Linked DNA regions of Roseimicrobium gellanilyticum. The protein of the gene in region 1 interacts with the protein of each later gene in a pairwise test. Links are inferred from orthologs where the notes say so. Each region holds a gene or a part of one and is shown in the gene's direction. Other genes may lie near its edges. The genes, in order: dnaB and dnaA.

The links.
Region 2: the proteins of dnaB (region 1) and dnaA interact in binary tests that used the Escherichia coli proteins (3 or more experiments, as listed by UniProt). The link is inferred for Roseimicrobium gellanilyticum from one-to-one orthologs.

The regions. Positions count from the first base shown.
Region 1 is NZ_QNRR01000004.1:177,916-184,000, reverse strand. Bases 1-2,854 are described here. They hold dnaB (replicative DNA helicase), read left to right. Parts: upstream 1-591; coding sequence 592-2,118; downstream 2,119-2,854. Other genes in these bases: rplI (50S ribosomal protein L9), read left to right, coding at 1-418. Outside these bases: DES53_RS13235 (VOC family protein), read right to left, coding at 2,954-3,385; DES53_RS13230 (hypothetical protein), read left to right, coding at 3,555-3,881; DES53_RS13225 (hypothetical protein), read left to right, coding at 3,966-4,376; DES53_RS13220 (phospho-sugar mutase), read left to right, coding at 4,485-6,085. UniProt on the Escherichia coli protein: The main replicative DNA helicase, it participates in initiation and elongation during chromosome replication. Travels ahead of the DNA replisome, separating dsDNA into templates for DNA synthesis.
Region 2 is NZ_QNRR01000004.1:422,220-428,344, forward strand. The notes cover bases 1,349-4,242. They hold dnaA (chromosomal replication initiator protein DnaA), read left to right. Parts: upstream 1,349-1,980; coding sequence 1,981-3,504; downstream 3,505-4,242. Other genes in these bases: DES53_RS14185 (hypothetical protein), read right to left, coding at 1,453-1,701; dnaN (DNA polymerase III subunit beta), read left to right, coding at 4,032-4,242. In the rest of the region: DES53_RS14170 (hypothetical protein), read left to right, coding at 8-397; DES53_RS14175 (DUF2200 domain-containing protein), read left to right, coding at 432-779; DES53_RS14180 (SRPBCC family protein), read left to right, coding at 832-1,287; more of dnaN, read left to right, coding at 4,243-5,129; DES53_RS33505 (hypothetical protein), read left to right, coding at 5,144-5,632; DES53_RS14205 (prephenate dehydrogenase), read left to right, coding at 5,718-6,125. UniProt on the Escherichia coli protein: Plays an essential in the initiation and regulation of chromosomal replication. Binds in an ATP-dependent fashion to the origin of replication (oriC) to initiate formation of the DNA replication initiation complex once per cell cycle.

The DNA.
Region 1 (6,085 bases):
CAACTTCCTCCTCCCCAAGGCCAAAGCCTACGAAGCCACCGCTGGCAACCTGCGTCATCAGGCCAATCTCCAGAAGGTCCGCGCTGAGCGCGAAGCCAAGGAACTGGAAGAAGCCGAGAAGATCGCCAGCAAGCTGAAGAAGCTCAAGATCAAGCTCACCCTCGCCACCGGCCAGGGCGGCAAGGCTTTCGGCTCCATCACCACCAAGGACATCGTGGAAGCCGTGGCTGCCAGCACCGCCAAGATCACGCTGGACCGTCACCAGCTCGAGCTTGAGAAGCCCATCAAGAGCACCGGCACCTTCGAAGTTCCCGTCAAGCTGCACGCTGGCGTGGAGTGCTTCCTGAAGGTCACCGTCGCCGCCGCTGAAGCGGGTGCCGAAGAAGGCGCCGAAGGCGAAGAAGAAGCTGCTGAGTAACACCAGTTTCAGAGCACACCTTTCAATCCCCTGCGTGAGCAATCGCGCAGGGGATTTTTGTTCCCATCGCATCGTTTCACAGAGACATCAGAACGGCATAGCGAAGGATGTCCGCTTTTTTAGCGTGAAATATTGCGCACAGCTCCGTTAACGCCACACTGCTCCCCCGCCCCATGCCACCCGAAAAAGCCTCCAACGTCACGCCATTCGACCCGAATGCAGCGCAATCAGGTGGGCAAGGATTCCAGAAAGGCGGGCAGGGATTTGGGCAGGGCAAGCCGAAGCCGCCGGTAGACATCAATGATCCCACACGCTCCCAGCCCTGGGACGCTGATGCGGAGAAGGGCGTGCTCTCGTGCTTCCTCCACGACCCCACCAACCTGCTGAACGACGCGCAGGTCAATCTCCCGGACGAGGCCTTCTACCATCCGGCGAACCAACTCCTCTACAAGGTGATGAAGGAGTTCAACAACGGCACCCGCCCTGTTGAATACATCGCTCTCACCAACTACCTGCGCGACGCAGGTCACCTCGACAAGATTGGCGGCGCCGGCATGCTTTCCGAGTTGCTGAACTTTGTGCCGACCCCCGCGCACTACGGCTACTACAAGGGCATCCTGCGCGACAAGCATCTGCTGCGCCGCATCATCCACGCCTGCACGGAGAGCGTGCAGAACGCGTACGAGTTCAACGAAGACGTGCCCGCACTGCTCGACCGCGTGGAAGAGCGTGTGATGAGCGTGCGCGATGACACCGAAAGCCGCGACACCATCAAGCCGCTGAAGCACCACGTCATGGAGGCCTTTGACTCCATCGAAGAAATGCTGAAGGACCCCGGCAAGCTCCGCGGCATCCCCACCGGCTACCGCAAGCTGGATGGCCTGAGCAACGGCCTACAGGGCGGCGAAATGTTCGTCCTCGCGGCCCGTCCTTCCATGGGCAAGACCTCGCTCGTGATGAACATGGTGGAGCACGCCGCCCTCACCAACGAGGTGCCGGTTGCCGTCTTCAGTCTGGAAATGAGCGCCGTCATGCTGGTGCGCCGTCTCATTGTGGCGCGCGCCGGTGTCTCCATGAGCCGCATCATGAATGGCATGCTCAGCCGCGAAGAGCTGCGCGCCGTGACCCGCGCGTGCTCGGACCTGCAAAAGGCCAACATCTTCATCGACGAAACTCCCGGCCTCAACATCCTGGACTTCCGCGCCAAATGCCGCCGCCTGAAAAAGCAGCATAACATCGGCATGATTGCCATCGACTACTTGCAGTTGATGACTGCACCCACGAAGAAGTCCGACAGCCGACAAAACGAAATCGCCGCCATCTCCGCCGGTATCAAGGCGGTGGCCAAGGAGCTGAATGTCCCTGTGGTGGTGCTCGCGCAGCTCAACCGCGCTGTGGAGTCACGCAAGGGCCAGCGCCCCATGCTGAGCGACCTTCGTGAGTCCGGCTCCATCGAGCAGGATGCGGACATGGTGGGCCTGCTCACCCGTGCCGACTACGCAGGCTCCAAACAGGAGGATGATTCCAAGGACCGCAAGGACGCCGAGGCCGAGGACGAGGCCAGCAAGGGCAAAGGCCTCCTCATCATCGCCAAGAACCGTAACGGCCCCACGGATGACGTACCGCTGAAGTTCATCGCTGAACTCATGCGCTTCACCGAGCGCGAGTTTGACGAGAACGAAAAGGCGGGTGGGGACTAATGGGAGACGCTGCGCCTTGGGATGTTGCACTCAGCCCCCCTCAGGGTCGCCCAACTCTTGAAGAAAATTCTCCGTTCGCGGGAACGCATGCATCCATTTTGGGTGTCTAAAGCGTTCTCCCAAACCTATTCGGAAGCGTTAATAAATGACCGCCTCCGGCAACGCAAAATCAAGGAATTGGGTGAGTTGCTCACAAGTTATTCACAACTTATCCACCGGTGAACAACCGAAGCTCAATGCGTGTGAAGTTTTCCGGTTTTTACGCCAGCATTGTTAAAAACAGGTGTGCATGGTCGTGGAACGCTCGTATTTATTGCGTGGAACAAAAAAGACACATTGATCCAACGTTTAGTCTGGCATTGTAGCGGACTTCCGCTTCATTTAGGTCAGCGGCGCAAGGGAGTTTCGCCAGGGAAACATGATCGCAATTCCCTGTTTCTGAATGAGTTTCGACTCAAATGGCATCTTCCGACTTTTGACTTTTTCTGCGAAACAAGCCCTCCTTAGTGCTTCTCGCTTCGTGTCTCCGCTGACACATGGATTCCCTTCCGTGTGACGTGACTGTCACCGGGAGAACACGGGCCGCAAGTATGAATCACCGTCATCGGGCAAATTTCATGCCATCCGAGTCTTTCAATTCCTCTCGCGAAGAAAGCCGGAAAACGTTTATGGAAAATCGCAAAACGCCGGAGTTGTTCACACTCCTCTGGACGTGTGTGGGAAGAACTCTTCCCGGCGAAAGTCACCCGCAATCGCGAACAACCCGCGTGACGAAATTGCCAGAATCGAGCGGAAACCGCCTCAGGCTCATCCCTGATCGCGAGACAGGGCCCCCTCAGCCAATGTCGAGCAATCCATCCTCGCCAATGGCGAAAAAAGGATTCCAGGCAACTTCCCAGTAGTGCCCATCCAGGTCGCGGAAGTACCCGTAATGTCCACCCCACGGCGCATCTTGCGCGGGTTTTACGATGGTGGCTCCTGCCTTCTCCGCCAGCGCCAGCACTTCTGCCACTTGGGCCTTCTCCCGGACATTGTGCGCGATGGTGATGCCCGGTGAACCTGTGGCCGCGACCGGAGTGTCCTTCGAAATATCCTCCGCCAATGCATGGAACGGATACAGGGCCAGCCGCACTCCAGCCGTGCGAAAGAAAGCCACCGGCCCACCCTCCTCGTACGTGGTGGAGAATCCCAAGCCATCTCGATAGAAACGAACGGCGCGCGGGAGGTCGGTGACGCCGAGCGTCAGGAGGGAGATGCGAGGTTCCATGAGAGAGGTTCGAGTGAGCACCTGTCCCTAGTCGGACCCGCGCGCGCTTCAATCAGCCATCCGCCTAAGTATTTATTGCGACCCTTTGCGGAAGGGCGGGTTGAAATGGGAAGCACCGCGGCCCCCGGCGGTTTCAAGACTTTCCCCAATTTCTTTTCCTGCCGCTCCGATGAAGAAGCCACCTTCCCAACATACCAATACCTACTGGCTCAGCCCTGACGGACAGCACGTGAACGGTCCCTACTCCATGACCCAAATCCTGGCCATGCATCAGGTTGCACCGCTGGCTCCGGACATGCCCATGCGCCTCGAAGGCACCGACTCCTGGGCCACGGTGGCGGACTGGCTGCCCATCGTCGTCCCGCAGTCTCCCAGGGCCCGTGCACGCGAAGCCGCAACGGCTCGCGCGCAGAACCCGGCCATTCCTCCGTGGACGCTGCTCGCAGGACTCGGCATCGCAGTTGCTGCCGTGCTCTATTACTTCTTTGTGCTGTGACGGGAGTGACATCCTCCCGCGCCAACCAAGGTATCAGACGGAAAAACCATTGATCTGCCTGGCCCGGCAGGAAAAACTGCCGGCGTGGAATTCCTGATGGTATGCCTGGGCCTGGCGATTCCGGTGCTGGTCACCGCACTCGCCCTGCGCAAAGCCGCCATACTGGTGCTGCGGGTGAAGCCATCGCTGGAGAAGGTCCTGGTCCTCACGCTGCTGATGGGAGGGGTGAGTACCGCGCTGCATTGGGGCGTGGGCCGTGTGGTGGCAGATGCCACGCAGGACTCAAATGCCATCCTGTTCTCTGCCTTTGCCATCTGGACAGGAGCAGCGGTCATTCACATCACCGTTCTCGCCTTCAGCCTGCAGATCACTCTCGCCAGCGCCATCAAGGTGTATCTGCTCATGCTGTTCGTGGTACTCGTGACGCTGTTCACGCTAGCCACCATGGCGTTCCTCCTGAGCTGGCTTTGGATGGCAGTGAAGACACCGCTATGAAGGCCAGACGGAAGTCTGGACACTTCACCCGGCCGCACCGTTTATTTGCATTCCCGCAGACCGCCTCTTAATCTGCGGCCCCTGGTACTCGGTACTCCACCCAATCACATGTCCCTCGAATCCACCCTCCAGCAGGCCGCCGCTGACGGCAAACTTCTCGAAACCTCCGTCAAGAACATCCAGTCCCTGCTGGCTGGCAGCACCAACCCCGTGTACCTCCTCAGCGTCCAGGAACTCGTGGACGCGGGAGAATGGACGGAGCTCAATGACCGCTTCTTCGCCTCGCTGAAGTTTGGCACCGGCGGCCTTCGCGGACGCACCATCGGCAAGATCATCACCAAGGCTGAGCAAGGCACCGCAGCACCTGGTGAGCGCCCCAGCTTCGCATGTGTGGGTACGAACTCGATGAACGAGTACAACGTGTCCCGTGCCACCCAGGGCCTGGCCAACTACTGCGTGAAGTACCGCAAGAACGCCGGACTCAGCGGCAAGCCTCGCATCGTCTTCGCGCATGACACGCGCCACTTCTCCACCGAGTTCGCCCGTAAGTGCGCCCAGATTGCGACCGACCTCGGCTGTGACGTCTCCCTCTTCGACGGCCCGCGCGCCACGCCGGAAATGTCCTTCGCCGTGCGTGAACTGCGCGCCGACGCGGGTGTGATGCTCACTGCCTCGCACAACCCCGCCCACGACAACGGCTACAAGGTGAACTTCGCCGATGGCGCCGGCATCATTGAGCCGCATGCCACGGGCATCATCACCGAGGTGAATGCGGTCAAGTCCGAAAGCTACACTCCTCTCCCCGATGCCGAACGCGGCACGCTTGCCCTGCTGGGTGAAGAGATGGACGAAATCTACCTCAAGCGTGTGGAGACTCTCATGCTGCAGCCGGAGCTGCTGGAGAAGGCGAAGAGCCTGAAGATTGTCTACACCGCGCTCCATGGCGCCGGTGGCGTGCTCGTGCCACGCATCCTGCGCCAGCTCGGCTTCAACCTTCTCACCGTGCCCGAGCAGGATGTCTTCGACGGACGCTTCCCCACCGTGGCCTCACCGAATCCGGAAAATGCTCCCGCGCTCGCCATGGCTGTGGCCCTCGCGGACAAGGAGAATGCGGACATCGTCATCGGCACCGACCCGGACTGCGACCGCATGGGCGTGGGCGTCCGCGCTCGCAATGGCAAGATGCAACTCCTCACCGGCAACCAGATTGGTTCGCTCATGGGTTGGTACCGCATCAAGACTATGTTCGACCTCGGCATCCTGAACGAGTCGAACAAAGATCACGCCGTGCTCATCAAGACCTTCGTCACCACCGACCTGCAGGCTGCCGTGGCCAAGGCCTACGGCATCGGCGTCATCAACACGCTCACCGGCTTCAAGTACATCAGCGCAAAGCTGGAGAAGTATGAGCAGGCTCTTCCTGCTGAGGAAAAGAAAAACTACCGCGACCTCAGCGATGCCGAAACACGTGACCTGCGCCTGAAGCACAGCAAGTTCTTCGTCTTCGGAGGTGAGGAAAGCTACGGCTACCTCGGCACCGATTTCACCCGCGACAAGGACGGCAACGGCGCCGTGGTCATGTTCGCTGAAGTCGCCGCCTACGCCGCCTCGCAAGGCCGCAAGCTCATCGACCTGCTGGATGATATCTATGCCGAGTTCGGTTACTTCCTCGAAGTGAATCACAGCAAGACCTTCGAAGGTGCGGAAGG
Region 2 (6,125 bases), 240 kb from region 1 along the record:
TTGCATCGTGAGTGACGCCGCCACGCCTCCGTTTGCCTGGTGGCGTGCGCGTCGCATCCGTTACAACATCGGACTGGTGGTTGCTGGGATTCTAGCCTTCATCGCTTACGCAGCCGTTGGTTTTGTGATGCTGCCCGCAGACGCTGAATTTGAGATTACAGGCCTCACGATTCTTTTCCAAGGCTTCGGATATTTGTTCATGATAGGCGTCGCCAATGTCTTCTACTTTATTGGCCCACTGTCGGAGTTCGTGATCCGTCCTGGCGACCCGGAGTCATACCGGCGCACCTGTTTTCGACTTGGGTTCTGGTTTTCAGTGCTGCTGCCGTTTGGTATTCCCGTACTCCTTGCGGTGTTGGCGGTGCTTCGCTCTGACTATTGGAGGCATTCGGTCTGATGACGCAGAGACCCACGGGAGGGAAGCAAGCCCCATGACCAAGCACCGCATCTACACCATCAGCTTCGCAAGCGTGTATCCCCTCTACGTGGCCAAGGCGGAGAAGAAGGGGCGTGCGAAAGCAGAGGTGGATGAAGTCATCCGTTGGCTGACCGGCTACACCCAGAAGGAGCTGGAAACCCACCTGAAAAAGCAGACAGACTTCGAGACTTTCTTTGGCGAGGCCCGGCTGAACCCTTCGCGCACCCTCATCAAGGGCACCGTCTGCGGCGTCCGCGTGGAGGACATCGAAGAGCCCACCATGCAGGAGATTCGCTACCTGGACAAGCTGATCGATGAGCTGGCCAAGGGGAAGGTCATGGAGAAGATTTTGCGGAAGTAGCAAGTCTTCAAGGAGGGAGTAAATCCCGCCGTCCCTCGCATCCACTCACCCCATGCCCACGTTCCGCACCGAGTGCATCCTGGAGGCGTCGCCGCAGGCGTTGTTTGAGTTTCATAACAATCCGGCAAACCTGACGAAGGTCATGCCTCCGACGTCAAGACTGGTGGAGCTTCGCGCGGATGAGCGAGCCGTGGAAGGTGGTGTCATCGAGTTGCGCATGCGTGAGCTCGGCATCCTGCCCATGTGTTGGAAGTGCCGGTGGAAGCGCGTCGAGCCACCGCATTTGTTGGTGGATGAGATGATGGAGGGACCCTTCAAAACATTCGTGCATCACCACCGCTTTGAAGTGATGGATAAAATGCGCACGAGAATGGTGGATGAAATCCACTACGCCTCTCGCGGCGGTTGGCTGGGCCACCTGTTTGGCATCACGCTGTTTCGCATCTACCTCACGATGATGTTCGCGTGGCGGAAGAGGAGGATGAGGGAGCTCTTCGGAGGAAGTTGATGGTCTATGGTTGATGGTTGATAGCCTGAAGGCTGTGGATGCAGAATCTGGTCGGCACTCAACGTGAAGTGCACCGCGCCATCAACGAGTGAGAGCTGTTAGTCTCAGAGCTCGCAGCAAACCAGCTTGAGCTTCTTCAGGCTATCAACTATCAACGATAGACCATCAACTCTTGGAAGCTTCAATCCACTCCAGCGCCTTCTGATAACTGGCCTGCTGCAGGAAGTGGCGCAGGCGTCCATCAAGCTGTGAACGCAGACGTTGATGTTCTGCATCGATGGCTTCAGAGACTCCACGAAGCGCGGCAAGATGCGCCTCCGCATCGCGTTGGCGAAGCTCATGATCAGCGATCACCGCGAGCCGTTTTTTCAAAAGTTCGGCAAGCGTGTCAAGGGTGGGGGAGGCCGTGGACATGACTCAAGGAACCTCATTCCGCGCTGCATGCAAGGCTGCACAAGGCGTGGGGAATCACGAGCAAATCAGCAAGCCTTTTTTTTGAATTTTGACGCAAGGTGAAAGTTTGAAAAGAGTTTTCAAAATGTTCGAAGATTATCTTGTGACTTTCTCGAATGAGTCCTAAACGAGAGGGATGAATTTCAAAAATTTCGCCGCCGGGGATTGTGTGAGGAAGGAAACAGAAGCGAAAGAGTTGAGCCCCGCGGAGTGAAATTCACGACATCAACAATGCTTGCCATGAGCACGTCCCGTCGTGATTCTGATCCCGAGGAGGAGGATGAACTTCTCCCTCTCAAATTCCCTGGCGTACCTGAGCCTGGCCCTGAAGTGAAGGCTTGGAAGAAGGCCGCTGTGGATCTGAGCGGAAAGATTGGTGCGTTGAGTTTTGATCGTTGGTTCTCCAAGGTCAGCATCGAGCGGCTTGATCCAGCACCAGTGGTGCTGCGAGTGCCGAACCTGATGCACCAGTACTGGATCGAAGAGCACTTCATGCAGCAGTTGTCTTCATCCATCGCTGAAGTGGCGGGAGGACATTGCGAGATCGAGTTCATGGTGGTTCCCGAGACACCAGTTGAGTCGCGGCCGCAGCTTCGCGAAGCCGCCCGCAGCATGGACCGCCGCCGTGAGGCACCTGCCGTCATTGAGGCAGGCGCGGATGAGCCGCTCTTCCGTGATGAGGCCCGCTTTGCGCGCAGCCTTTCGGATGCGGGTCTGAACCATCGCTTCTCCTTTGACTCCTTCGTCGTGGGTCCGAACTGCTCGTACTCGTTTGCCGCGGCCCGTGCCGTTGCGGAGAAGCCTGGAAAAACGTACAACCCACTTTTCCTGCACGGCTCCGTGGGTCTGGGCAAGACCCATCTCATGCAGGCCATCGGCCAGGAGATTCTGCGGAACAAGCCGCGCAAGGTGGTGCGCTATGTCACCAGCGAGGCTTTCACGAATGAGTACATCGAGGCGGTGCGCCTCCACAAGGTCAATGCCTTCCGCCAGAAGTACCGCAAGGTGGATGTCCTCATGATCGATGACATCCAGTTCTTCGCGGGCAAAGGGGGCACTCAGGAGGAGGTGTTCCACACCTTCAATGACCTGTTCAATTCCTTCAAGCAGATCATCCTCACGAGCGACCGCGCACCGAGTGAGATCAAGAACCTGGAAGAGCGCCTCGTCTCCCGCTTTGAGTGGGGGATGACGACCATGATCGAGTCCCCCGATGTGGAGACACGCACGGCGATTCTGCGTCAGAAGATTCGCGACTGGTCCGTGCCGGTGGAGGATTGGGTGCTGACGCATCTGGCGGACAACATCCGCACGAACGTCCGTCGTCTGGAAGGCGCGCTCATGCGCGTGGCGGGTCACCTTTCCCTCTCATCTTCTCCGGGGGACCGCAGCAAGCCCACTGAGACTGCGCTCACCAAGGAGACGCTCAACAGCCTGTTGGCTGACATCCTGGAGGAGCCTGCCACCGGGATGATCACCATCGACATCATCCAGAAGGTGGTGGCCGAGCACTACGACATCCGGCTCGCGGACATGAACAGCAAACGGCGCCCGGCAAACATCGCCCTGCCGCGCCAGATTGCCATGTATCTGGCCCGCCAGCTCACCAAGTCTCCGTTCAAGGAGATTGGCGACGCCTTTGGAGGGAAAGACCACGGCACCATCATCCACGCCTGCAAAACCATCACCCAGCGCATTGCTGAAAGTGAGGAGTTCCGCCAGCAGGTGGCTGCTGTTACGGACTTGATTCGCAAGGCCGTGTAGGGTGTTGCCCCGGAAAAAATGAAACCCTGCTCCTCAGCAGAGAGGAGTGGGGGAGGCCCGCGTGAATACCCGACAGATCCCGACGCTGTGACGCGCAGCGTCCTTGGACTGCGGCAGCCTGCTGCCGCTTTCCCAAGTGCAGCCTGCTGCACGCTCCACCGCGACGAAGTCGCCAAGTCTTCAGGACGTGTTGCCTCACGTGTGCATGTCACCATCGCCACAGCAGGCTGTGGACTCTTCAAAGCGGCAGCAGGCTGCTGCAGTCCAAGGCCTTCGGCACAGCGTCTCGATCAATCGCTGACATTCGTGCGGCTGCTACCCCCAAACCACCCTCCCTCCACTCCCGGCTTTCAACCGGCAAAACGGGTCAAAATTGACTCCTCCCGTTGCTTGAAACTCTTCGGGTTAGCAGCCATGGGGTGCGGTGGCGTGGGTCGGGAGGATAATCCTTTAGACAGCCGGACGATTTCCGCCATTATGCTTGCTTAATTTTGGCCTCTCGCTAAGAGAGGTACGCAAGTCCGATCATGAAATTCTCGATCAGCAAGGAAGCCTATCTCAGCGCCCTCCAGCAGGTGCAACACGTCGTCAGCACACGCACCACGCTGCCGATTTTGTCCAACGTTCTCATCAAGGCGGGCAAGGGCGAGCTCCTTTTTGCCACAACGGACTTGGACGTGGGCATCAGCGGCACCGTGAAGGCCGAGGTGGAGGAGGGGGGCGCGACCACGCTGCCTGCCCGCCGCCTCGCCACCATTGTGCGTGAGCTCCCCGCGGATGAAGTCGATGTCTCCGTGGACGAAAAGAACGTGGCTCACATCCGCAGCGGCCCGAGTTCCTTCAAGCTCATGGGACTGGCCCACGATGAGTTCCCTCCGCTCCCGACCTTCAACGATGCCCGCGAGTTCAAGCTCGAGCAGCGCGTGCTCAAGGAGTGCCTGCGCAAAACTTCCTACGCCATCTCCACGGACGAGACTCGCTATGTGCTGAATGGCATCCTCTGCTCCTTCCGTGACAACATGCTGACCATGGTCGCTACGGACGGACGCCGCCTCGCGATGGTGGAGCAGGAGCTTGAGTTTCCCCAGAGCCATGAGGGTGACATCATCATCCCGACCAAGGCGGTGAATGAGATCCAGCGCCTCCTCGGAGACGAGGGTGAGGTCACCCTGAAGGTGGCTTCCGGCCAGGTGGGCTTTGATCTTGGAAACTATTTCCTCGCCAGCAAGTTGATCGAAGGGAACTACCCGAACTACCGCCAGGTGATTCCAGGAGAAAGCAAGGAACGTATCACACTCGAGCGCGAGCCCCTGCTCAGGACGCTGGCTCGTGTGTCGCTGCTCCTCAGCGACAAGTCGAACTCGGTGAAGCTCCACTTTTCCAAGGACAATCTCGAAGTGGTCGCCAACTCGCCAGACGTCGGTGAGGCCCGTGAAAGCGTGGCCATCAGCTACAAGGGCGTGGACATGACGGTCGCCTTCAATCCGGAATTCCTCATGGCACCCCTGCGCAATCTGCTGAGCGATGAAGTACACCTTCACCTCATTGACGAAATCAGCCCGGGTGTGATTAAGAGTGGCAGCAGCTTCCTGTATGTCCTCATGCCCATGCGTGTGAACTCCTGACCCCCCTTTCTCCCATGAAACACATCAACCTCCTGCGTTTCCTCGGTGCCGCCGTTTGCGTGACTTTCGCAAGCTGCGAGTCCACCTGGCCCTACGGTGCGTCTGACACGGAAAGCCGTCGTGGTGCCGGTTACTCGCTGGACAACCCGCCCTCCAGCCAGTCGCGTTACCTGCAGGGGCCTGCCAGCACGACATCCCCTGGTGCGGCCACCACGACCACCCAGACCACGGAGACGACGACTACCACGCCTCCTCCGGACTCGGTGCAGCCTTCCACGACCACGACGACCACCACCACGGAAACTCTTCCGCAGCCTCCGCCCCCGCCGACGACCACCACGACGGCTCCGGCGAGCTACGGCTCCCCGGTCCCTGGCCGCAAAGGCTTCGTCTATCCCCCCGGTTCCGACCAGAAGCCGGAGAACATGGTGGACGTGCGTGACTTCACCCCCGGCCAGAAGGTCCGCGACCCACGCACGGGCAAGGTCTTCCTGGTGCCTTGATTCTCCACCAGAGTTGATGCTTCTTTGACCCTCGGGCGCGTTGGCATCCCAACGCGCCTTTTCTTTCCTTCCCTGCGTGTCCATCGTGAATTCCCGCTTTCCTGAACGTGTGGCCATCCTGGCGCCCGGCCTCCTCGGAGGCTCGCTGCTGCGTGCCCTGCGGGAGCGCTGTGAGGGCATCCACCTGCGCGTGTGGGCGCGGCGTGAGGAGGCGGCCCAGCAGGTGGGGAAGGCAGGTATCGCCGACCTCGCCACCACGGATCTGAATGAGGCCGTTTCCGGTGCAGATTTCATCGTCCTGTGCATGCCGGTGGAGCACATGGCAGCGATTGCCAGGCAGCTTGTGAAGGCGCCCGTGAGCCCCGGCTGCGTGGTCACGGATGTGGGCAGTGTGAAGACGAGCGTGGTCTTCGCCCTGGAACAGATTTTTGCCGCCAGCCCCCTTCATTTCCTTGGCAGCCATCCCATGGCAGGCTCGGAGAAGGCGGGCTTT